DNA from 3 places in the Ensifer sp. Root558 genome. Region 2 is predicted to be linked to each of the others. Evidence: predicted binding sites of a transcription regulator. Region 2 holds the regulator's gene; each other region holds the start of a gene.

Region 1 (7,723 bases), on a different contig from region 2:
GATCGGCGCCGTGATGACGCGCACGAACATCGGCAACGCCAGAACGACGCCGATCTCGAAGTCGCTCATCGACAGCGTGCTCAGCCACATCGGGAAATATGGCATCGCGAAGCCGTTGACGATCAGCGGCGCACAGAAGAGCAAAGCAATGCGAAGCGCAAAATGGCGCGGCGGAGGGCCCACATAGGCGGGCGCTTGGAAGGGAATCATCGTCTGACCTGATGGCTGTGCCCAATCTCTAGCACGAGCCGGGCGCCCCTCGCCATAACCTAGTTTTCGCGACAGGAATATCGCTGCGCCGCGAAGGTCAGGCCGCGCGCTGGGTCAGCAGTTGGGCGAGCAGTTTGTCCGCTTCGCCAGAGGCTTCGCCTTCGCTGGCGCCACCGCGCATCTGGTGCCAGGTGATCAGTTCCATCGTGCCGTCGTGGTGCTCGGCAATCGCCGTGCAGCTTTCCACCCAGTCGCCGGTGTTGATGTAGCGGATGTCGCCGATCTCCTCGATGACAGCATGGTGGATATGACCACAGATCACGCCCTGCGCATCGTGACGGCGCGCCTCCTCGGCGACCACCTTCTGGAACTCGCCGATGAAGTTGACGGCGTGCTTGACCTGGAGCTTCGCCCAGGACGAGAACGACCAATAGGGCATGCCGAGACGTCGGCGGACCGCAGCAAGCCCGATATTGATGGCGATCGCCGTGTCGTAGGCCCAATCGCCGAGATAGGCGAGCACGCGGGCGTTGCGCACGACGACGTCGAATTCGTCGCCGTGCAGCACGAGATATTTACGGCCGTCGGCCCCCTCGTGCATGTAGCGTTGCGCCACCTCGATGCCGCCGAAATGCACGCCCGGAAAGTCGCGCAGGAATTCATCGTGATTGCCGGGGATGTAAACGATGCGGGCGCCCTTGCGCGCCTTGCGCAGGAGCTTTTGCACCACGTCGTTGCAGTTCTGCGGCCAGTACCAGCTGCGCTTCAGCCGCCAGCCGTCGACGATGTCGCCGACCAGAACGATCGTCTCCGCTTCATGATGCCGCAGGAAGTCGAGCAGGTAGTCGGTCTTGGCGGCCTTCGAGCCGAGATGGACGTCCGAGATGAACAACGTCCTGAGCTTTCGTACGGAGTTGTCTTGCTGCGCCGCCATCATGCGAGCCTCGTCTTCAGGTTATGCTTTCTGCCTTCGTGAAACCAGACTCGTGTTTCAGGAAGATGACATCAACATTGCGTCACCGGTCCCCCCGCTGAAATCAGCACTGCAAAACTGTACCTCGCTTCGAATTCATGCCAAAAGGCACGACCACGAATGAGGAATGTGAGAGCATGAATACGGGCGACAAGACGAAATCCCATACCGGTCCGGCCAGCGGCGACATCGACCAGCAGGCCCTTTTCTTCCACCGTTACCCACGCCCGGGAAAGCTCGAAATCCAGCCCACCAAGCCGCTCGGCAACCAGCGCGACCTGGCGCTTGCCTATTCGCCAGGGGTTGCAGCCCCCTGCATCGCCATTCGTGACAATCCGGAAACAGCCGCCGATTACACAGCGCGCGCCAACCTGGTCGCGGTCATCTCCAACGGCACGGCCGTCCTCGGTCTCGGCAATATCGGTCCGCTGGCTTCCAAGCCCGTCATGGAGGGCAAGGCCGTCCTCTTCAAGAAATTTGCCGGCATCGACGTCTTCGACATCGAAATCGACGCGTCGAGCATCGAGCGCATGGTCGACGTAATCTCGGCGCTCGAGCCGACCTTCGGCGGCATCAACCTTGAAGACATCAAGGCGCCCGAATGTTTCGAGGTGGAGCGGCGCCTGCGTGAAAAGATGCAGATCCCGGTCTTCCACGACGACCAGCACGGAACTGCGATCATCGTCGCCGCCGCCATCCTCAACGGCCTCGAACTCGCCGGCAAGGACATCGCGACCGCCAAGATCGTCACCTCGGGCGCAGGTGCCGCCGCACTCGCCTGTCTCAACCTTCTCGTGACGCTCGGCGCCAAGCGCGAAAACATCTGGGTCCATGACCTCGAAGGCCTCGTCTACAAGGGCCGCGAGGTACTGATGGACGAATGGAAGTCCGTCTACGAGCAGGATAGCAGCAACCGCGTGCTTGCCGACAGCATCGGCGGCGCTGACGTCTTCCTCGGCCTTTCCGCCGCCGGCGTCCTGAAGCCGGAACTGCTGGCGCAGATGGCCGAAAAGCCGCTGATCATGGCGCTCGCCAATCCGACGCCGGAAATCATGCCGGAAGCCGCCCGCCAAGCCCGTCCGGACGCGATGATCTGCACCGGCCGCTCGGACTTCCCGAACCAGGTCAACAACGTTCTCTGCTTCCCGCATATCTTCCGCGGCGCGCTCGACTGCGGCGCAAGCACGATCAACGAAGAAATGAAGATGGCGGCCGTACGCGCCATCGCCGGTCTTGCCCGCGAAGAGCCTTCCGATGTTGCCGCCCGCGCCTATTCCGGCGAGACCCCGGTCTTCGGCCCGGACTACCTGATCCCCTCGCCGTTCGATCAGCGCCTTATCCTGCGTATCGCGCCGGCGGTTGCGAAGGCAGCCGAGGAAAGCGGCGTCGCCACCCGTCCGATCCAGGACTATGACGCCTATCTCGACAAGCTGAACCGCTTCGTCTTCCGCTCGGGCTTCATCATGAAGCCCGTCTTTGCCGCCGCCAAGAACGCCCAGAAGAACCGGGTTATCTTTGCCGAAGGCGAAGACGAACGCGTGCTGCGCGCCGCCCAGGTGTTGCTCGAAGAAGGCACGGCCCGCCCGATCCTGATCGGCCGTCCGCAGATCATCGAGACGCGCCTGCGTCGCTATGGCCTGCGCATCCGTCCGGATGTCGATTTCGAGGTGGTCAACCCCGAAGGCGATCCGCGCTACCGCGACTATGTCGAGGACTATTTTGCCCTCGTCGGCCGTCTCGGCGTCATCCCGGAAGCCGCCCGCACGATCGTGCGCACCAACACGACCGTCATCGGCGCGCTCTCGGTCAAGCGCGGCGAAGCCGATGCGTTGATCTGCGGCGTCGAAGGGCGCTACAGCAAGCACCTGCGCGACGTATCGCAGATCATCGGCAAGCGCGACGGCGTGCTCGATTTCTCGGCCTTGAGCCTGCTGATCTCGCAGCGCGGCGCAACTTTCTTCACCGACACCTATGTGAGCTACTGCCCGAGCGCCGAAGAGATCGCCCAGACGACGGTCATGGCGGCACAGGAAATCCGCCGCTTCGGCATCACCCCGCGCGCCGCCCTCGTCTCGCATTCGAACTTCGGTTCGCGTGATTCGGAGAGCGCCACCAAGATGCGCACGGCGCTGCAGCTCGTGCGGGAACTCGCGCCCGATCTCGAGGTCGACGGCGAAATGCACGGCGATGCGGCGATCTCGGAAGCGTTGCGCCAGCGCGTCATGCCGGACAGCAGCCTGTCGAGCGAAGCCAACCTGCTGGTCTTCCCCAATCTCGATGCCGCCAACATCACGCTCGGTGTCGTCAAGACCATGACCGACAGCCTGCATGTCGGCCCGATCCTGCTCGGCTCGGCGCTTCCCGCCCATATCCTGTCGCCGTCCGTCACCTCACGCGGCGTCGTCAACATGGCGGCTCTGGCGGTGGTCGAAGCCAGCCATCCGGGTTGAGATGGCAACGCGGAGATCGCCACCGGTCTTCGCTGCATTCGGGCGCCATGCCGGCGCCGGCAAAACCGTATCCGGATGTCGCGCCTGCTTCAGGCGCGGCATCGCTGGTTTTGCAGATCACCCGCGAATCAGCCCCTGTCACGCGGCCGATCGACGACTACAATCAAGGCGTGCACAATTGGTATTACACACCAATCGGGAAAGTTTGCGCTGGACAAAAGGTGAACCTCTAACCATGCTGGGGCCTCGGACGAGATTCGGTGTTGTGGCATGACTGAGCAGCAGGCTGTCCTCGACATGCTGGAAATCCTGGAATGTGGCGGCTGTGTCGAGCCCGCTCATTTCTTCACATTGATGCGTCGAACCTTCCGCATTGCCCATCTTCTCTATCTCGAAGCGGAGCCCTATGCGGACGAGCTCAAGGTTTGCCGGCTGCATCACACCTTCGGCGCCTACGCTGCCGAGATCTACCATGCCCGCAGCCTTCACCGGATCGATCCGATCCTGAAGCTGGCGCTTGGCGGCGTGCGGCCGGTGGAATGGACGATGGCACGGCATCGCTTCCCGGAATGCGAACCGTTGTTCCAGGCAGCCCAGGAAATCGGCATATCCACTGAGGGCGTCGCCTTGCCATTGCCCTCGCCCGCCGGGCGCATGGCGTTGCTCGCAATCAACGTCAACATGACAGCCGGCGAATGGACGACCTATCGCCGCCATCACCTGCGCGATTTCCAGCTGGCCGCCAATCTCTTCCATGCCGCCATGCTGGAGCACGGCGCCATGGCCGGCAGCATTTCGACCCGAGAGATGCGGTTGACCGGCCGCGAGACCGAGGTCCTGACCTGGGCCGCCGCCGGCAAGAGCTATTGGGAAATCGCCACGATCCTCGGCATTTCCGAGCGCACCGTGCGCTTCTTCATGACCAATGCGCGACGCAAGCTGAATGTCGTTTCCAACACTCAGGCTGTGGCACAGGCCGTACGACACGCTCTGATACCCTCCGTTTGACACCCGACAATACGCCTCCACCGAAACCCCTCGAAATCTAGTGGCAAATATCGCGCATTTGAACTGTCGCTAGCGACAGTTACGCAACCGCCGCGAGCCTGACAGCATCGCCCCATCCCCAAACTCGGATGGAGAAAACGATGATCAGGATCCTGAACGGAAAGACCCGCGCACAACACCCGGCGGCCGTCGACGACATGTTCCGGTTGCGCAAGCGCGTCTTCCACGACTTCCTGAAATGGGACGTGCAGACCGAAGGCGACTGGGAAATCGACAACTACGACCAGGCAAACCCGCTCTACGTCCTGTCCTATGCGCCCGATACCGGCCGGCTGCGCGGCGCGCTTCGCCTCCTGCCGACACTCGGCCCAAACATGCTGGACGATACCTTCCCGATCCTGCTTGGCGATAATCCGGAAATCCGCAGCGCTTCGGTCTGGGAATCCAGCCGCTTCTGCATCGAGCCCGAGATCTCGCAGGACCGCGCCTCGAACCAGGTGACGGTCGCGGCCGCCGAACTGATGTGCGGCGTCGGCGAGCTGGGCCTTGCTTCCGGCATCAGCCACATCGTCACGGTGACGGATGTGTTCCTGGAGCGCATGTTCCGGCGCATGGGATGCCCGGGCGAGCGTATCGCCGAACCGCATCGCATCGGCTCCGTTTTCGCGGTTGCCGTCGCCTGGGAAGTAACGCCGGATCTGCTCACGCGGATGAAGGCGGTCGCTGCCATCGAAGGTACCGTGCTCGAACGTCCGATGTCGCTGGAAACCGCCCGCGCCGCCTAAGCGCGTCAGTCGATCTGCGCTGTTAACGCAAACCGTCGCTTGTCGTTGCACGATCACCGACAAGCTCTATGATGGAGGCGAAACAGGAATGCCGCTGGCAGCCACCCGCAGAAGGTCGGCGCCGACCTGGCAACAGGAAGAGACTTTCGCCCGTGTTCACGCGCATGAAACACGTCGCTGCGGCCCTTGTGCCTCTGGTTCTGATCGGTGCCGGTCCGTCACTGGCATCGACGGCCTGCGACCGACTGAACGCGCGGCTCGCGCAACTGCCTGACTACGTCGCCAGCAATGCCGATGCGCGCGACTACGCAAGCGCGATCTCGCGGCAGAATATCGAGCTGCGGCGGGCAAAGAACGACCGCCGCCGCGCGGGTTGCGGTGGCGGCAACGCCATTGGCTTCGACGGCGGCGACCCCGACACCTGCTACGGCCTCAACAGCCTGATCGCCGAGATGGAAGACAATCTGCGCATGCTGAAGTCCGAGCGCGAGCAGATCGTCGCCGGCGGCAGCGACGACAGCCGGCGCCGCATCCTCGCCGCGCTGGAGATCAACGGTTGCTATGGTGACCGCGAGGAGTTCGCAAGCGTGGAACCGGACGTGCCGGAAAGCCACCGCAACATCGTTGCCGACCTGCCGCCGGAAGACGCCTACGGCCCGATGCTCGGCCGAGGCGAAGACGGCTACGCACCGCAGGAGCGCTACTATAGCGGCACGCTCAGAACCATGTGCGTGCGTACCTGCGACGGCGCCTTTTTCCCGGTTTCTTCAGATGCGACGCCGGCCGATTTCCCGCGCGACGAGCAGGCCTGTCGGGCGCGCTGTCCGGGGGCTGAGACCGAGCTCTATTTTCACGACCTCAACACGGAAGAGAGCGACAAGATGGTCTCGGCCGTGACCGGCCGTCCCTATACCGAAATGCCCAACGCCTTTGCCTATCGCACCCGCGCTGTCGGAAAACCCGGCCAGTGCGGCTGCCAGATACCGCAGACCGCCTCGACCACACCGAAGGCAAACGGAACGAAGATCGGTGACGACCAGTCGTCGATCATCGTCATCGAGACCAAGAAGCCGGAAGCGGCGAGCAATACCGCCAAGGCGCCGGCCGAAGAGCGGCCTTATGATCCGTCGAAGAACAAGGTTCGCGTCGTCGGCCCGACCTACCTGCCGCAGGAAGAAACCGCCATCGACCTCAAGCATCCGAAGGGACCGGCCTATCAGCCGGTCCAGAATTGATCGGACGAGGCCTTACGCCTTCTCCTTGCTGCGTCCCCATCCGTCTTCGAAAACCAGCTCGTCGAGCGGCAGGCGCTGGCGCCAGCCCTTCACAGCGAGTTCCGGCTGCTGATAGAGGCGATCGACATAGCCGAGGCAGAGCCAGGCAACGATCTCGATATGATCTGGGATGCCGAGAATCGCCTTGATCTCGGCCTCGTGGAAAATGCTCACCCAGCCGACGCCCACCCCTTCGGCCCGCGCAGCAAGCCAGAGGTTTTGCACGGCGCAGACGGTGGAATAGACGTCCATCTGCGGATTGTGGGTGCGCCCGAGTACGACGGCACCGCCGCGCGTGCGGTCGCAGGTGACACAGATGCTGAGCGGCGCCTTGCGGATGCCTTCCAGCTTCAGCGCACGGTACTTGGCCTGTTGTTCCGCCTCGAACATCAGCGCGGCCTCGTCATTGGCGCGGCGAAACGCATGCCAGACGCGCTCACGCGTTTCTTCCGCCCGCACCAGCACGAAGTTCCACGGCTGCATGAAGCCCACGGACGGGGCGCTGTGCGCAGCGGCCAGCAGGCGCCCGATCAGATCTTCCGGCAATGGCGCGGGCAGGAATTCATCGCGCACGTCGCGACGTGTCTCGATGGCACGGTAGACGGCCTCCCGCTCTGGCAACGAAAAGGCGCCGGCAGCCGCAAGGCCGCCCTTCGGTTCAGTCAGCATCGTTCGATCCCCAACAATGCGAAACCTCCCGCCGTCCACGCGGGGTTCGGTCTATCTCGCCAGGCCGGTCTTCTGACTTCGGTTCAACCGATCACCTCGCCTTCCCAGATCGATTGAAGATCCAGTGGCAAAACCTTGAATCAATTCAAGGCTCTCTTAGACGCGATCGTCCCCGTCACAGCGTTGGGCACGTTCCGGAATGACACCGGATTCCCGATTCTCCCGCTTTCGCGGGCACCTGACGACGGCACTAAGTGCACAGCCGTTTGAGAAAGACAAGCGGCGCCAACCCGGTCGAGACATGGCGCGCCACTTTCCGCCGGCTACTGTCGAGCTTAGTCGTTTGCCTCCGCC
Region 2 (7,723 bases):
GCTGGCCGAGGCCAACATCGACTCCGCCTTCAAGGGCCAGATCGATCTCTCGGTCGATGAGGGCAAGCGCAAGGTCAAGGACCAGCAGGTCACCTGGATGAACGAGCTGGCGAGCGCCGGCATCCTGAAGAAGAGCTTCAACACCGGCATCTTCACCTTTGGCGCCTCCAGCCGTCCCGAAGCGGCAGGCGTCGGCGTCGCGGCCCTCGGTTCGCTCTACATGATGCTGATCGTGCTGGTGCTGTCGCTTCCGATCGGCGTCGCCGCCTCGATCTACCTCGAGGAGTTTGCGCCGAAGAACCGGCTGACCGACCTGATCGAGGTCAACATCAACAACCTCGCGGCCGTTCCGTCGATCGTCTACGGCCTCCTGGGTCTCGCCGTCTTCATCAACTTCGCCGGCATGCCGCGCTCGGCAGCCGTCGTCGGTGGCTTCGTGCTGACGTTGATGACCCTGCCGACGATCATCATCGCCACCCGTGCGGCGTTGAAGGCGGTCCCGCCGTCGATCCGCTCGGCGGCCCTCGGTCTCGGTGCGTCGAAGATGCAGACCATCTTCCACCACGTGCTGCCGCTGGCGATGCCGGGCATCCTGACCGGCACCATCATCGGTCTTGCCCACGCGCTTGGTGAAACCGCGCCGCTGCTCCTGATCGGCATGGTCGCCTTCGTCGTCGATTTTCCCGGTTCGCCTATGGAACCGTCGACGGCACTGCCGGTGCAGATCTACATGTGGGCCAACGAGGCGGAACGCGCCTTCGTCGAGCGCACCTCCGGCGCAATCATCATTCTTCTCATCTTCCTGGTCGTCATGAACCTTGGAGCCATTCTGTTGCGACGTCGCTTTGAGCGCCGCTGGTAGTGAGGTAATTACTATGAACATCATGTCAGAAGCAGCAGTCGAGAAGGCTCTGGATCAGAAAATGAACACCGTGCCCTACAAGATGATCGGCAAGGATGTGTCGGTCTATTACGGCGAGAAGCGTGCGCTTTTCGACGTCAACCTCAACATCCGCGAGAACACGGTCACGGCGCTGATCGGTCCTTCGGGTTGCGGCAAGTCGACCTTCCTGCGCACGCTGAACCGCATGAACGACACGATCGAGAACTGCCGCGTCACCGGCAAGATCACGCTCGACGAGGACGACATCTACGACCCGACGATCGACGTCGTCGAACTGCGCGCCCGCGTCGGCATGGTCTTCCAGAAGCCGAACCCGTTCCCGAAGTCGATCTACGACAACGTCGCCTACGGCCCGCGGATTCACGGACTTGCCCGCACCAAGGCCGACTTTGACGAGGTGGTCGAGACCAGCCTGCAGAAGGCCGGTCTGTGGAACGAGGTAAAGGATCGTCTGCAGGAGCCCGGCACCGGCCTTTCCGGTGGTCAGCAGCAGCGTCTCTGCATCGCGCGTGCCGTCGCCGTGAGCCCGGAAGTCATCCTCATGGACGAGCCGTGCTCGGCTCTCGATCCGATCGCGACGGCCAAGGTCGAGGAACTGATCCACGAGCTGCGCACGAACTTCACGATCGTCATCGTGACCCACTCGATGCAGCAGGCCGCCCGCGTTTCGCAGCGCACCGCCATGTTCCACCTCGGCAATCTCGTCGAGGAGAACGACACCGACAAGATGTTCACCAATCCGGATGACCAGCGCACCCAGGATTACATCATGGGCCGCTTCGGCTGAGGCCGCATAAGGCTGCAACAGTAACTGCAAAGCGCCCGTAAGGATCGACGATCATGTCCATGCATATCATGTCCGCCTATGACGAAGAACTGAAGTACCTGACGCGCCGCATCTCGGAGATGGGCGGCCTCGCCGAACAGATGGTCGCCGAGTCCGTTCGCGCGCTGGTCAACTCCGATCTGGCTCTCGCACAGAAGGTGATCTCGGACGACACCGTCCTCGACGACGCCGAGCGCCAGATCGGTGAGAAGGCGATCGTCACGATCGCCAAGCGTCAGCCGGTCGCCGCCGACCTGCGTGAGATCATGGGGTCGATCCGCATCGCCTCCGATCTGGAACGCGTCGGCGACCTCGGCAAGAACACCGCCAAGCGCGTGATCGCGGTCGCCGGCTCCGGCATTCCGCGCAAGCTCGCCCGTGGCCTCGAGCATCTGGCAGAGCTCGCTCTCGTCCAGCTCAAGGAAGTGCTCGACGTCTACGCCTCGCGCTCGCCGGAAAAGGCCAACAGCATCCGCGAGCGTGACGAAGAGATCGACGCGATCTACACCTCGCTGTTCCGTGAGCTCTTGACCTACATGATGGAAGATCCGCGCAACATCACGCCCTGCACGCATCTTCTGTTCTGCGCCAAGAACATCGAGCGCATCGGCGACCACGCGACCAATATCGCTGAGACGATCTATTACATGGCGACGGGTGCTCAGCCGGAAGGCGAGCGTCCGAAGGATGACACCACGTCGACGCTGGGCTCGGTCAACGACTGAGCGCCAAGCGCGCCGTAAGCATGCATGCCCTTTGAAATCTGATCCGGTCGCGGCTTCGGTCGCGGCCCCGAATTCCTGTATCTGAAGCATGCGGTTTTCGCCCCGCCTTTGAAAACGGCGGATGTGCTCCAGATTTAGAGTGTCTGAGCGCCGGCCGGGCCGATGAGCCCAAAGGCCGCCCGCGGTAAGGAGACGTTACCTGATGTTGCCAAAAATCGCCGTAGTCGAAGACGAAGAGGCGCTGAGCGTTCTGCTGCGTTACAATCTGGAAGCCGAGGGCTTCGACGTCGATACGATCCTGCGGGGCGACGAGGCGGAGATCCGGCTTCAGGAGCGGCTGCCCGACCTGCTTATCCTCGACTGGATGCTGCCCGGTGTTTCCGGCATTGAACTTTGCCGTCGGCTGCGCCAGCGTCCGGAGACCGAACGTCTGCCGATCATCATGCTGACGGCGCGAGGCGAGGAAAGCGAGCGCGTCCGGGGTCTGGCGACGGGTGCCGACGACTACGTGGTCAAGCCCTTCTCGACGCCGGAGCTGATGGCGCGCGTCAAGGCGATGCTGCGCCGGGCAAAGCCCGAGGTGCTCTCGACGCTGCTTCGCTGCGGCGACATCGAACTCGACCGCGAGACCCACCGCGTTCATCGCCGCAGCCGCGAAGTGCGCCTCGGCCCGACCGAGTTCCGTCTTCTGGAGTTCCTCATGTCCTCGCCGGGCCGCGTCTTCTCTCGCTCGCAGCTTCTGGATGGCGTCTGGGGGCATGACATCTATGTCGACGAGCGCACCGTCGACGTGCATGTCGGTCGTCTGCGCAAGGCTCTGAACTTCTCGAACATGCCCGACGTCATCCGCACCGTTCGCGGCGCCGGCTATTCGCTCGAAAGCTGAGCGGTCTGAAAGTCGCCAACAAAAAAAGGGGCCGATCGGCCCCTTCCTTTATCAATGCGGTCCAGCTTCTTAGCGAGCCCTGCGGCGCTCCCCCGACGGCTGGTAGGCCAGCCGAGCATGGAAGGTGCAGTAAGGCGAGGCTTCCGGGGAATCGTTGCCGCAGAAGTGAAACTCTTCCTTCAGCGGGTCGCCGATCGGCCACTTGCAGGTGCGCTCGGTGAGCTGGGTCAGCTCGAGGCGGCGCGACATCGGCACGACAACGTCGGTGCGGGTGCTGAAATCCTGCTCGGCAACGAGATCGACTTCGATTTCTTCCTTGAGAACGACAGCGCCGGCCGCGCGTGCAACCGGGCGGGTCGAAACGCGCGAAGCGTAGTTCGGTGCGCGCGGTGCCGAAGTCGGGCGCTTCGGACGGGCTGCCGTCGTGGTGCTGCCGCCGGCCTTGGCGCGACCTGGCAGGCTCAGGCGGTGAACCTTGCCGATGACAGCGTTACGGCTGACGCCGCCGAGCTGTGCCGCGATCTGGCTTGCGCTCAGGCCCTCGGACCAAAGCTTCTTCAGTTTCTCCACCCGCTCGTCAGTCCAGTTCATTTCTGCACTCTCCGTTCTCAGCGTTGGGGATGGCAGAATCCCTCACCGCACCCCGGCTAAACCCCGGGGTTGCAAACGCGATAACTCTTTTGGTGACTAGGTCCGCCGCATGCGTCTAGTAATTGAATGTTAACGTACTGACCGCTGGACTCTGTGGCAAGAGTCCCGGGAATCAGGCCGAATCGATTTCGTAGTTTTCCCCAACTTGCTCGGCCAGCGTTGCATTTTTGCAAGCCCTCCCGGACGATTTTTCTGCTGCCAGGAATCGACCCTTGATGTTGCGCTGCAAGGCTTGGTTTTGTTGACATTGCAGCGCGAAATGGGAATAGTGCCTGCGCCGCCGAAAGGCGGCATTTTTGATTTTTATCGGCCCGCGTGAGGCGCGGGATCGATGTCGATCTGGAGTGAAGGAGAGCCTCGCATGACTGCAACCACGCCGCTTTATGATACCTACATGCGCGCGCCGTTGCGTTTCGAGCGAGGAGAGGGCGCCTGGCTGATCGCCGAAGACGGCACGCGTTATCTCGATTTCGGTGCCGGCGTTGCCGTGAACTCGCTCGGCCACGCGCACCCGCACCTGGTCGAAGCGCTGAAGGCGCAGGCCGACAAGGTCTGGCACCTGTCCAACCTTTATGAAATTGCGGGCCAGGAAAGCCTCGGCCGCCGGCTGACGGCGGTGACCTTTGCCGACAAGGTCTTCTTCACCAATTCGGGCGCGGAAGCGCTGGAATGCGCCATCAAGACGGCACGGCGTTACCACTTCTCCAAGGGCCACCCGGAGAAGTTCCACGTCATCACCTTCGAAGGCGCCTTCCACGGCCGCACGATCGCGACGATCGCCGCCGGTGGTCAGCAGAAATACATCGAAGGTTTCGGGCCGAAGGCGCCGGGCTTCTACCAGGTTCCGTTCGGCGACATCGCCGCGGTCAAGAATGCGATCACCGAGGAAACCGCAGCGATCCTGATCGAGCCGATCCAGGGCGAGGGCGGCATCCGTCCGGCGACCAAGGAATTCATGCAGGAACTGCGCGCGCTCTGCGACGAGTTCGGCCTGCTTTTGATCCTCGACGAGGTCCAGACCGGCGTCGGCCGTACCGGCAAGCTGTTTGCCCATGAATGGGCGGATATCCGTCCGGATATCATGGCGGTCGCCAAGGGTATCGGCGGTGGCTTCCCGTTCGGCGCCTGCCTCGCGACTGAGGAAGCCGCATCTGGTATGGTGGCGGGCACGCATGGCTCCACATATGGCGGCAACCCGCTGGCCATGGCCGTCGGCAACGCCGTGCTCGACGTCGTTCTGGCCGACGGATTCCTGACGCATGTGCGCGATGTCGCGCTGGTCTTCCGCCAGGGCCTTGCGTCGCTCAAGGACCGCTTCCCTGATGTCATCGAGGACATCCGCGGTGACGGTTTGATGCTGGGCATCAAGGTGAAGGGCCCTTCGGCCGATCTGCTGAAGGAAATCCGCGCCGAAAAGCTCCTGGCCGTGCCGGCGGGCGAAAATGTGCTGCGTCTGCTGCCGCCGCTGACCGTGACGGCGGAAGAGGCGCGCGAGGGGCTCGCACGTATCGAACGCGCCGCCGAGGCGGTTCGCAAGGCAAGCGGCAACGCCGCGGCCTGAAGGTAGCGACCCAGGGACGACTAAGGCGTTAGAATGACCTTCGTGCGGGCACGTCGATAGCGTGCCGCACCAGGGACCGATTTTTCAGACAGGAACCGAGTACGATGGCAGGCACCAGACATTTTCTCGATCTTTCGGCCATGACGGCCGCCGACCTCCGGACGATCATCGACGATGCGCGCGTCCGAAAGGCGGCGACCAAGGCCGGAACTGCCGAGAAGCCGCTCGCCGGCAAGATGCTGGCGATGATCTTCGAAAAGCCCTCCACCCGCACCCGCGTTTCCTTCGATGTCGGCATGCGCCAGCTCGGCGGCGAAACCCTGTTTCTGTCAGGCACCGAAATGCAGCTCGGCCGCGCCGAGACGATCGGCGACACGGCCAAGGTGCTCTCGCGTTACGTCGACGCCATCATGATCCGCACCACCGACCATCGCCGCCTTCTGGAACTGGCCGAGCATGCGACGGTCCCGGTCATCAACGGCCTGACCGACGATACGCACCCCTGCCAGATCATGGCCGATATCCTGACCTTCGAGGAGCATCGCGGTCCGGTAAAGGGCAAGACGATTGCCTGGACCGGCGACGGCAATAACGTGCTGCATTCGCTGATCGAAGGTTCTGCCCGCTTCGGATACCGCATGAACATGGCCGTGCCGCTCGGGTCCGAGCCGCAGGACAAGTTCCTGAACTGGGCGCGCAACAATGGCGGCGAGGTCCTTTTGTGTCATGACGCCGAACAGGCCGTCGCCGACGCCAATTGCGTCGTGACCGACACCTGGATCTCGATGAACCAGGAACATCGCGCCCGCGGGCACAACGTCTTCCAGCCCTACCAGGTCAATGAAGCGCTGATGAAGCGTGCGGCCTCCGATGCGCTGTTCATGCACTGCCTGCCGGCGCACCGCGGCGAAGAGGTCACCGACGAGGTCATCGACGGCCCGCAGTCGGTGGTCTTCGACGAGGCGGAAAACCGGCTGCACGCACAGAAGTCGGTCATTGCCTGGTGCATGGGGCTCGTCTGAGCCGGCTGCCCGGTCGCGCGCGACGGCGGCGAAGAGGCTTCCGTGCGCTCCGCCGAGCGTGCGCCATATAGGGCGTGTTCACCGCACTTGACATTGTCCACGTGCGACACGATTTAGGCGGCATACGGGCGCTCCTGAAAGTAGTGAGCGCGCAACCGTCGAGGTGGTGCGTTGCTATGGCGGCGGCACATACCTGGTGGACAATCCGTTTATCGCGGGATCAACTGAGACAGCGAGCACGTTGCGCGGGGATAGCAATATCTCTGGTGCAGCTTGGTGGCTGAAGGCAAGGAGCAAGACATGACTGACATGACGCCAGGGCTTGGTGAGTTCGACTTTGCCGGTGACGATCACGTCGTGCCTTTCCAGGTGGAAGGCCTCGACGTGCGCGGCCGCGCCGTGCAGCTCGGCCCCATGCTGGACGCAATCCTCGAGCGCCACAACTATCCGCTTCCGGTCGCGCGCCTGGTTGCTGAAACCGTCGTACTCACCGTGTTGCTCGGGACCTCGCTGAAGTTTGAAGGCAAGCTGATCGTCCAGACCCAGGGCGATGGCCCTGTCGATCTGGTGGTCGCTGATTTCTCGACGCCGGATCGCGTGCGCGCCTATGCCCGCTACGATCAGGAAGCGCTTGCCGCTGCCGAAAAGGACGGCCGGACCCTTTCGCACGAGCTGCTCGGAAAGGGCGTGCTCGCCTTCACCATCGACCAGGGCGCCCATACCCAGCGTTACCAGGGGATCGTTGCGCTCGACGGAGCGACGCTGGAAGAAATCGCCGGCGTCTATTTCCGACAGTCGGAGCAGATCCCGACCAAGGTGCGCCTTGGCGTGGCCGAGCTTCTCGATCGCGACGAAAACGGCAAGCCGCGCCATCGCTGGCGCGCCGGCGGCATGGTCGCCCAGTTCCTGCCGGAAGCGCCGGAACGCATGCGCCAGCCCGACCTTTCCGGCGGTGATGGCGATGATGGTGAAAGCGCGTTCGGGGACGACGATCTCTGGGCCGAAGCCAAGGTGATGGTCGAAACGATCGACATGGACGAGTTGACCGATCCGATGGTCGGAACCGAGCGGTTGCTCTATCGCCTGTTCCACGAGCGCGGCGTCCGCGTCTACGAACCGCAGGCGGTCTACGACCGTTGCAGCTGCTC
Region 3 (7,723 bases), on a different contig from region 2:
ACAGCTTAGCGACAAATCCATGGGAATGCCGCAAACACTTTCGCCCGTTCTGGCCCGATTGCGTCAATCGGACGCGTGCCGAAGTGCTGCGGCGGCGGCAACCGGGCCGATGACGGCGAAGAACAGGGTGATTGCCGCAAGGATCATCAAAGGTGGCAGGAACGGCGCCGGATCCTCGATCGCCGCATAGACAGCGCTGACACCGAAGATCAGCACCGGGATCGCCAACGGCAGTACAAGGATCGAAACCAGCAGCCCGCCACGCGGCAGCGACACGGCAACGGCCGCCCCCACTGCACCGATGAAGGTGATCGCCGGCGTGCCGATCAGAAGCGTCAGCATGGTGGCGCCGATGGCGATCTCGCTCATGTTCATGAAGAGGCCGAGCAGCGGCGAGGCGATCACCAGCGGCAGGCCGGTCGCCGCCCAATGCGCCGCACATTTGACGAAGACGGTGAAAAGCAGCGGCGTTTCCTGCATCAGCATCAGGTCGAGCGAGCCGTCGTCGCGCTCCGCCTGGAACAGCCGGTCGAGGCCGAGCAGCGAGGCGAGCAGCGCGCCGATCCACAGGATCGCCGGACCGATGCGCGAAAGCAGGTTCAGGTCGGGACCGACACCGAAGGGAATGACTGCCACCACAGTCATGAAGAAGAGCACGCCGATCATCGCCCCGCCGCCGGCGCGGATCGACAGTTTGAGATCGCGGAAAAAGAGCGCGATCATAGCGGCAACCTCCGGATCGGCACGCGCGCGTTTTCCGACAATGGGCTTCCAGGCATTGCGACCCTATGCATCATGCCAGTGATCTCCTGCCAGATGCTCGAACCCCGTCATGTGCAGCTCCTTCGTGCGGTCGAGCCCGAGTGGCTGGTGGGTCGCCGCAATGACGATGCCGCCTTTGCCAAGATGCGCCTTCACCAGATCGGCAAACAGCCGGTCGGCGCCGGCGTCAAGCGCTGCGGTCGGCTCGTCGAGGATCCAGATCGGGCGATAGGCAATGACCAACTTGGCCATCGCCATGCGCCGCTGCTGGCCGGCCGAAAGATAACCGAAGGGCAGATGGGCGATATCGGGCAGGCCGACCGCTTCGACCGCCTCGGTGAGCGTGGCGCCGCGCCCCCCGGGCGAATCACCCATGAAGTCTCGCCAGAAGGAAAGATTTTCCGCGACGGTCAGTTCGCGCTTCATCGCGTTGCGGTGTCCGAGATAGTGGCTGAGCTCGGATGGATGGGCGATTTCCGGGGGGCCATTCTCAAGTTTCAGGTGCCCGCTTTCGGGCCTCAACAACCCCGCCAGAACCCGCAGCAAAGTGGACTTGCCGGAGCCGTTCGGACCCGTCACGACAAGGGCTTCCGAGGCGTCGAGAATAAAGGAAATATCGTTAAAAATCAGGTCCTCACCGCGCTTCGCGCTCAACCCTTCAGCCATGAGGCGCATGAATTTTCAGCTTCCCTTCACTCTCTTTGTCGCAGGGCAAAAAAAAGTCCCGTTTCGACCTTCGTTGCTCTGGCACGTTTTGGAGAAATTATCTATAAGGCGGCCAACACGCCAGCGGTCGGCGTGAATTTCATCCTAGCGCCGAACATGGAATGAATTTCCACGTACGGACAGCGGAAATGGCCGCACCCGCATCCCAATTCGCGCTTCACAGGCGCTCGGGCGTTCGTACGTCAGTTTTTGGCGATCAGACGGAACGGGGTATTATCCAGTGTCCAAATCCCTAGACAGCTTCAATTGTCGCTCCACGCTCACCGTCAACGGTGTCGACTACGTCTATTACAGCCTGCCCAAGGCTGAGGCGAACGGTCTCGCCGGCGTTTCCAAGCTGCCCTATTCGATGAAGGTTCTGCTCGAGAACCTGCTGCGCAACGAAGATGGCCGCTCCGTCACCAAGAAGGACATCGAGAACGTTGCCGCCTGGCTCAACGACAAGGGCACGGCTGAAAACGAAATCGCCTATCGTCCGGCCCGCGTTCTGATGCAGGACTTCACCGGCGTGCCTGCTGTCGTCGACCTCGCGGCGATGCGCGACGCCATGGTCTCGCTCGGTGGCGACCCGGAAAAGATCAACCCGCTCGTTCCCGTCGACCTCGTCATCGACCACTCCGTCATCGTCGACGAATTCGGCACCCCGAACGCCTTTGCCCGCAACGTCGAGCTCGAGTACGAGCGCAACGGCGAGCGCTACCGCTTCCTGAAGTGGGGCCAGCAGGCGTTCAAGAACTTCCGCGTCGTTCCGCCCGGCACCGGCATCTGTCACCAGGTCAATCTGGAGTATCTGGGCCAGACCGTCTGGACCCGTGAAGAAGATGGCGTCGTCACCGCCTACCCGGACACCTGCGTCGGCACCGACAGCCACACCACCATGATCAACGGTCTCGGCGTTCTCGGCTGGGGCGTGGGCGGCATCGAAGCGGAAGCTGCCATGCTCGGCCAGCCGGTCTCCATGCTCCTGCCTGAGGTCATCGGCTTCAAGCTCACCGGCAAGCTCAAGGAAGGCGTCACCGCGACCGACCTCGTGCTTATGGTCGTGCAGATGCTGCGCAAGAAGGGCGTTGTCTCGAAGTTCGTCGAATTCTTCGGCCCGGGCCTCGACAACATGACGCTCGCCGACCGCGCCACCATCGGCAACATGGGTCCGGAATACGGCGCCACCTGCGGCTTCTTCCCGGTCGACAGCGAAACCATCAACTACCTCACCATGTCCGGCCGTGAAGAGCAGCGCATCGCGCTGGTCGAAGCCTATTCCAAGGCTCAGGGCATGTGGCGTGACGGTGACGGTTCCGAGCTCGTCTTCACCGACACCCTCGAACTCGACCTCGGCGACGTCGTTCCGGCCATGGCTGGCCCGAAGCGTCCGGAAGGTCGCATCCCGCTCGAAAGCATCGCATCGGGCTTCGCAACCTCGCTTGAAGGCGACTACAAGAAGCCGGGCCAGCTTTCGAACCGCTATGCCGTCGAAGGTACCGATTTCGATCTCGGCCATGGCGACGTTGCCATCGCTGCGATCACGTCCTGCACCAACACCTCCAACCCGTCGGTCCTGATCGCTGCCGGCCTGCTCGCCCGCAACGCGGTTGCCAAGGGCCTGAAGTCCAAGCCGTGGGTCAAGACCTCGCTCGCACCGGGATCGCAGGTCGTCGGCGAATACCTCGCCAAGTCCGGCCTGCAGAAGGACCTCGACGCGCTCGGCTTCAACCTCGTCGGCTTCGGCTGCACGACCTGCATCGGCAACTCCGGCCCGCTGCCGGCGCCGATCTCGAAGACGATCAACGACAAGGGCCTGATCGCCGCCGGCGTTCTCTCGGGCAACCGTAACTTCGAAGGCCGCATCTCGCCGGACGTCCAGGCGAACTACCTCGCTTCGCCGCCGCTCGTCGTCGCCTACGCGCTTGCAGGTTCCGTCCAGAAGGACCTGACCAACGAGCCGCTCGGCGAAGACCAGGACGGCAAGCCGGTCTTCCTCAAGGACATCTGGCCGACCTCCAAGGAAATCCAGGAGTTCATCTTCAAGTACGTCACCCGCGAACTTTACGCGACCAAGTACGCCGACGTGTTCAAGGGCGACGAAAACTGGCAGGCCGTTCAGGTTCCTCCGGGCCAGACCTATGCCTGGGACGACGGTTCGACCTACGTGCAGAACCCGCCCTACTTCGTCGGCATGGGCAAGTCCGGTTCGGGCATCTCCGACATCAAGGGCGCCCGCGTGCTTGGTCTCTTCGGCGACAAGATCACCACCGACCACATCTCGCCGGCCGGTTCGATCAAGGCGGCCTCGCCGGCCGGTGCCTACCTCATCGGTCACGGCGTCGGCGTTGCCGACTTCAACCAGTACGGCACGCGTCGTGGCAACCATGAGGTGATGATGCGCGGCACGTTTGCCAACATCCGCATCCGCAACCACATGCTCGGCCCGAACGGCAAGGAAGGTGGCTACACCATCCACTATCCGTCCAAGGAAGAGATGTCGATTTACGACGCCGCCATGCAGTACAAGGAAGAGGGCGTTCCGCTCGTCATCTTCGCCGGCGTCGAATACGGCAACGGTTCGTCGCGCGACTGGGCTGCCAAGGGCACCAACCTGCTCGGCGTCAAGGCCGTCATCGCGCAGTCCTTCGAGCGTATCCACCGCTCGAACCTCGTCGGCATGGGCGTCATTCCCTTCGTCTTCGAGGAAGGCACGACCTGGGAATCGCTGGGCCTCAAGGGCGATGAGATCGTCACGATCGAAAACCTCGCCAATGTCCAGCCGCGCGAAAAGCGCGTTGCCAAGGTAACCTACGGCGACGGCAGCGTGAAAGATGTGCCGCTCGTCTGCCGTATCGATACGCTGGATGAAGTGACCTACGTCAACAACGGTGGCATCCTGCAGACGGTTCTGCGCGACCTCGCCGCTTAATCGCGCGAGCGCATACAAGGCTCTGGAGCCGGGACGCCGAAAGGCGCCCCGGCTCTTTCTTTGAGGTGCACCGGCCAGCGATCGGGTGCTGGATCGCGCTCACTTGCCACCTCACTCCAACGTGACTTCCCGTTGATGCAGGGGCGTCGTATGTAGTGAACTCCCCCACAAGGAGTAGGCCGCTGGCCGGTAACGAAGTGACGCCATGACATCCGCAGACCGTTCTTTCATTCGCCCTGTTGCACTGGCTTTCGGGCTGCTCGCAGCCGCCGGTGCCCCTGCCGGGGCGCAGGAGAAACAGGCGGTCAAGGGCGTTGTCGAACTGTTCACCAGCCAGGGCTGTTCGTCCTGTCCGCCGGCGGATGCGGCGCTGAAGTCGCTGGTCGACGAAGGCGATGTGGTGGCGCTCGCCTATCACGTCGACTACTGGAACTATCTCGGCTGGGCCGACACGCTGGCATCGAAGGAAAACACCGAGCGGCAATATGCCTATGCGCGCATGCTCGGGCGCAACGGCGTCTACACGCCCCAGGCAATCCTGAACGGCCGCGACCACTTGAACGGCGGCAACTTGCAGGCAATCAAGACGCGGCTGGAAACGATGAAGGCGGAAGGCAAAGGGCTTGCCGTTCCCGTCGGCGCCAAGATCCTCGGCGAAGAAATCCAGATCACCATCGGTAGCGGCATCGGCAAGGCCAATGTCGTCGTCGTCTATTTCGACCGCGCCAAGATCGTGAAGATGGAGAAGGGGGAGAACAGCGGCAAGGAAGTCCCCTATTGGCATGCGGTGCGTGACATACAGACGATCGGCATGTGGGACGGCCAGCCCGCGTCCTTCACGCTGCCGGCGACGGTGCTGACCGAGCGCCCGGGAAACAGCGGCTGCGCGATCCTGCTGCAATCGATGAAGGACAAGGAAACGCCGGGTGCCATCATCGGCGCTGCGGCCGTGCTCGCCGGCCCTCAGGGCAAATTGTAGGGACGGCGAAGCGCAAGGGGTTGGTTCGGCCCGGCAGCATCGAGGGGCTGGGGCTGAGGGTTCGAAGTTACCGGACCGAACCGGCCATAACTGCGTTCGGTGAACTCCCGCAGCATGACGATCTGACCGGACATACGGTGGCAACGACTCTGTCCGTCAGCGCCCGCGAGTTTTGCGATGAATTGGGGCGCCGGTTTGACTGAAATGGGGCAGAGGCAAGAAATGACCTCATCGTCCCATGGCTTCCAGCTTGCTTTTCGGCTCGTGTCAGGCACACTGTAATCGTTCTGTCACAACAGAAGGCCGGATTGCCGATGACCGATGAGCCGGATTTGCCGCAAGGCGAGGCGCGCCATCAGCGCGAGACCACTTCCGAAGTGGTCGTCGATCTTCACGAATACAAGAACGCCAAGAACGCTCCCCCCATCACTTTCCATCGCCGCGAATTGGATCAGATCCTGTGGGTCTACGGCCGTATGGTCGGCGAAGGCGAGTGGCGGGACTACGCGATCGACCACCTGAGGGACCGCGCGGTCTTCTCAGTGTTCAAGCGTTCGGGCGAAATGCCGCTCTACCGGATCGAGAAGAACCCGAAACTGGCCGCGAAACAGGGCGCCTATAGCGTGCTGAACATTCACGGCACGATCCTGAAGCGCGGTCACGAGCTCGCCCAGGTGCTCAAGGTATTCGACAAGGTGCTGAGGCTGGTGGAAACCTGACCAGCGGGAAAGGGTGCCATCAGGAGACGCACGCCGACGTCACGGGCAGCAACGGCACGACCTGCCTACGGCGCGCTGCGAGGCGCTTCGCCGACTGACATTTTTCAGCAAGCGATGGTCACTGGTAGAGGGTGTCCGGATAGACGTCTTCCGGCGGGTCGGTCGCCTGGCCCTCGCCGAGCGCGAGCTGCATGATCGTCGTGTCGAGCCAGCGGCCATGCTTGAAGCCGGTCGCTTTCATCGTGCCCTGGAGTTCGAAGCCGAGCGACCGGTGCACGGCGATCGAGGCCGGATGGGCACCGCCGATCACCGCGACCATCTGGCGGAAGCCGAGTTCCGTGCAACGCCGGACGAGTTCGACCAGCAGCGCCTTGCCGGCACCCTTGCCGCGCGCTTCCGGCGCCAGGTAGATGGAATCCTCGACCAGGAAGCGATAGGCCGTGCGCGTGCGGAAGCCGGATGCGTAGGCATAGCCGATGATCGTCCCGCCCGCGTCTACCGCAACCATGTACGGGTAGCCGCTGCCGATGATCGTTTCGAACCGCGCCCGCATCTCCTTTTCGGATGGCGGGTTGATCTCGTAGGTCGCAACCCCGTGCAACACGGATTCGCGATAGATCTCGGTGATGACGGGAAGATCGGCCAGGGTGGCGTCGCGCAGGGTCAGGGACATGGCTAAAGACTTTGATCCCAAGGTTTCGTCGTCCTTTCACTCCCACGGAGCCCGGACGCTTTCAAGCTGCTTCAGCAAACAAAAAAGGCGGCCGAAGCCGCCTTTTCCGTCTGCTGTTCAGACTTAGTTGTTCCGGTTGCCCATGAACTGGAGCAAGAACATGAACAGGTTGATGAAGTCGAGATAGAGCGTCAGCGCGCCCATGATCGCCTTGCGGCCGGCAACGGTGCTGTCATCGGCTTCGTAGTACATTTCCTTGATCTTCTGCGTGTCGTAGGCGGTGAGGCCAGCGAAGATCAGCACGCCGATCACGCTGATCGCGAAGGCGAGCGCCGAAGAGGCGAGGAAGATGTTGACGATCGACGCGATGATGACGCCGAACAGACCCATGATCAGGAACGAGCCCATGCCGGACAGGTCCTTCTTCGTGGTGTAGCCGTAAAGCGACAGGGCGCCGAACGAGGCGGCCGTCACGAAGAACGTCTGAACGATGCTCTGGCCGGTGTAGATCAGGAAGATCGACGACAGCGACAGGCCCATCAGGGCCGCATAGATCCAGAACGTCGTCTGCGCGGCAGAAACGCTCATGCTATTGATGCGGAAGCTCATGAAGAACACGAGCGCCAGCGGCGCCAGCATCACCACCCACTTCAGCGGGCTCGTATAGATCGCAGCACCAAAGGCAGTCAGCTGGCCATCCGAAAACGCCATTTGGAAGGCCAGGTAGGCCGCGACGCCAGTGATCGCCAGACCAAGCGCCATCAGGTTGTAGACCTTCAGCATGTATGCGCGAAGGCCTTCGTCAATCACGGCACCCGCCTGAGCGCCGGCGGGCGACATTCGGGTTTGGTAATTTCTCAGATCAGCCATTGTTTCCTCATTCAAGCTCCGGTGGAAGTTACGGTGTCGGGCGGCGAATATCGCCCTGGAAGATGAGCTTCCACGCCCAGGCG

The links. Region 2 encodes PhoB, which activates phosphate uptake and scavenging genes when phosphate is short. Its sites were predicted from a motif close to TGTCATNNANCTGTCAT; they were not measured.
Region 1: a site for PhoB is predicted at 1,199-1,215, ahead of ASD63_RS03810 (UDP-2,3-diacylglucosamine diphosphatase). Genes of this name have one in related genera too.
Region 3: a site for PhoB is predicted at 5,656-5,672, ahead of ASD63_RS25135 (DUF2794 domain-containing protein). Genes of this name have one in related genera too.

The regions. Positions count from the first base shown of each region.
Region 1 covers NZ_LMGC01000001.1:761,344-769,066, reverse strand. Annotated here, with positions in the region: gene ASD63_RS03815 (MFS transporter) at 1-210, opposite strand, end outside; gene ASD63_RS03810 (UDP-2,3-diacylglucosamine diphosphatase) at 308-1,147, opposite strand; gene ASD63_RS03805 (NADP-dependent malic enzyme) at 1,321-3,633, shown strand; gene ASD63_RS03800 (LuxR family transcriptional regulator) at 3,904-4,641, shown strand; gene ASD63_RS03795 (acyl-homoserine-lactone synthase) at 4,782-5,426, shown strand; gene ASD63_RS03790 (DUF2865 domain-containing protein) at 5,591-6,661, shown strand; gene bluB (5,6-dimethylbenzimidazole synthase) at 6,674-7,369, opposite strand; cobalamin riboswitch at 7,414-7,626, opposite strand.
Region 2 covers NZ_LMGC01000012.1:456,102-463,824, forward strand. Annotated here, with positions in the region: gene pstA (phosphate ABC transporter permease PstA) at 1-862, shown strand, start outside; gene pstB (phosphate ABC transporter ATP-binding protein PstB) at 876-1,691, shown strand; gene phoU (phosphate signaling complex protein PhoU) at 1,742-2,455, shown strand; gene phoB (phosphate regulon transcriptional regulator PhoB) at 2,658-3,341, shown strand; gene ASD63_RS15580 (GcrA family cell cycle regulator) at 3,411-3,932, opposite strand; gene ASD63_RS15585 (aspartate aminotransferase family protein) at 4,354-5,553, shown strand; gene argF (ornithine carbamoyltransferase) at 5,658-6,575, shown strand; gene ASD63_RS15595 (Hsp33 family molecular chaperone) at 6,876-7,723, shown strand, end outside.
Region 3 covers NZ_LMGC01000033.1:251,062-258,784, reverse strand. Annotated here, with positions in the region: gene ccmB (heme exporter protein CcmB) at 64-723, opposite strand; gene ccmA (heme ABC exporter ATP-binding protein CcmA) at 787-1,437, opposite strand; gene acnA (aconitate hydratase AcnA) at 1,709-4,399, shown strand; gene ASD63_RS25140 (thioredoxin family protein) at 4,605-5,378, shown strand; gene ASD63_RS25135 (DUF2794 domain-containing protein) at 5,693-6,097, shown strand; gene ASD63_RS25130 (GNAT family N-acetyltransferase) at 6,216-6,770, opposite strand; gene ASD63_RS25125 (Bax inhibitor-1/YccA family protein) at 6,894-7,640, opposite strand.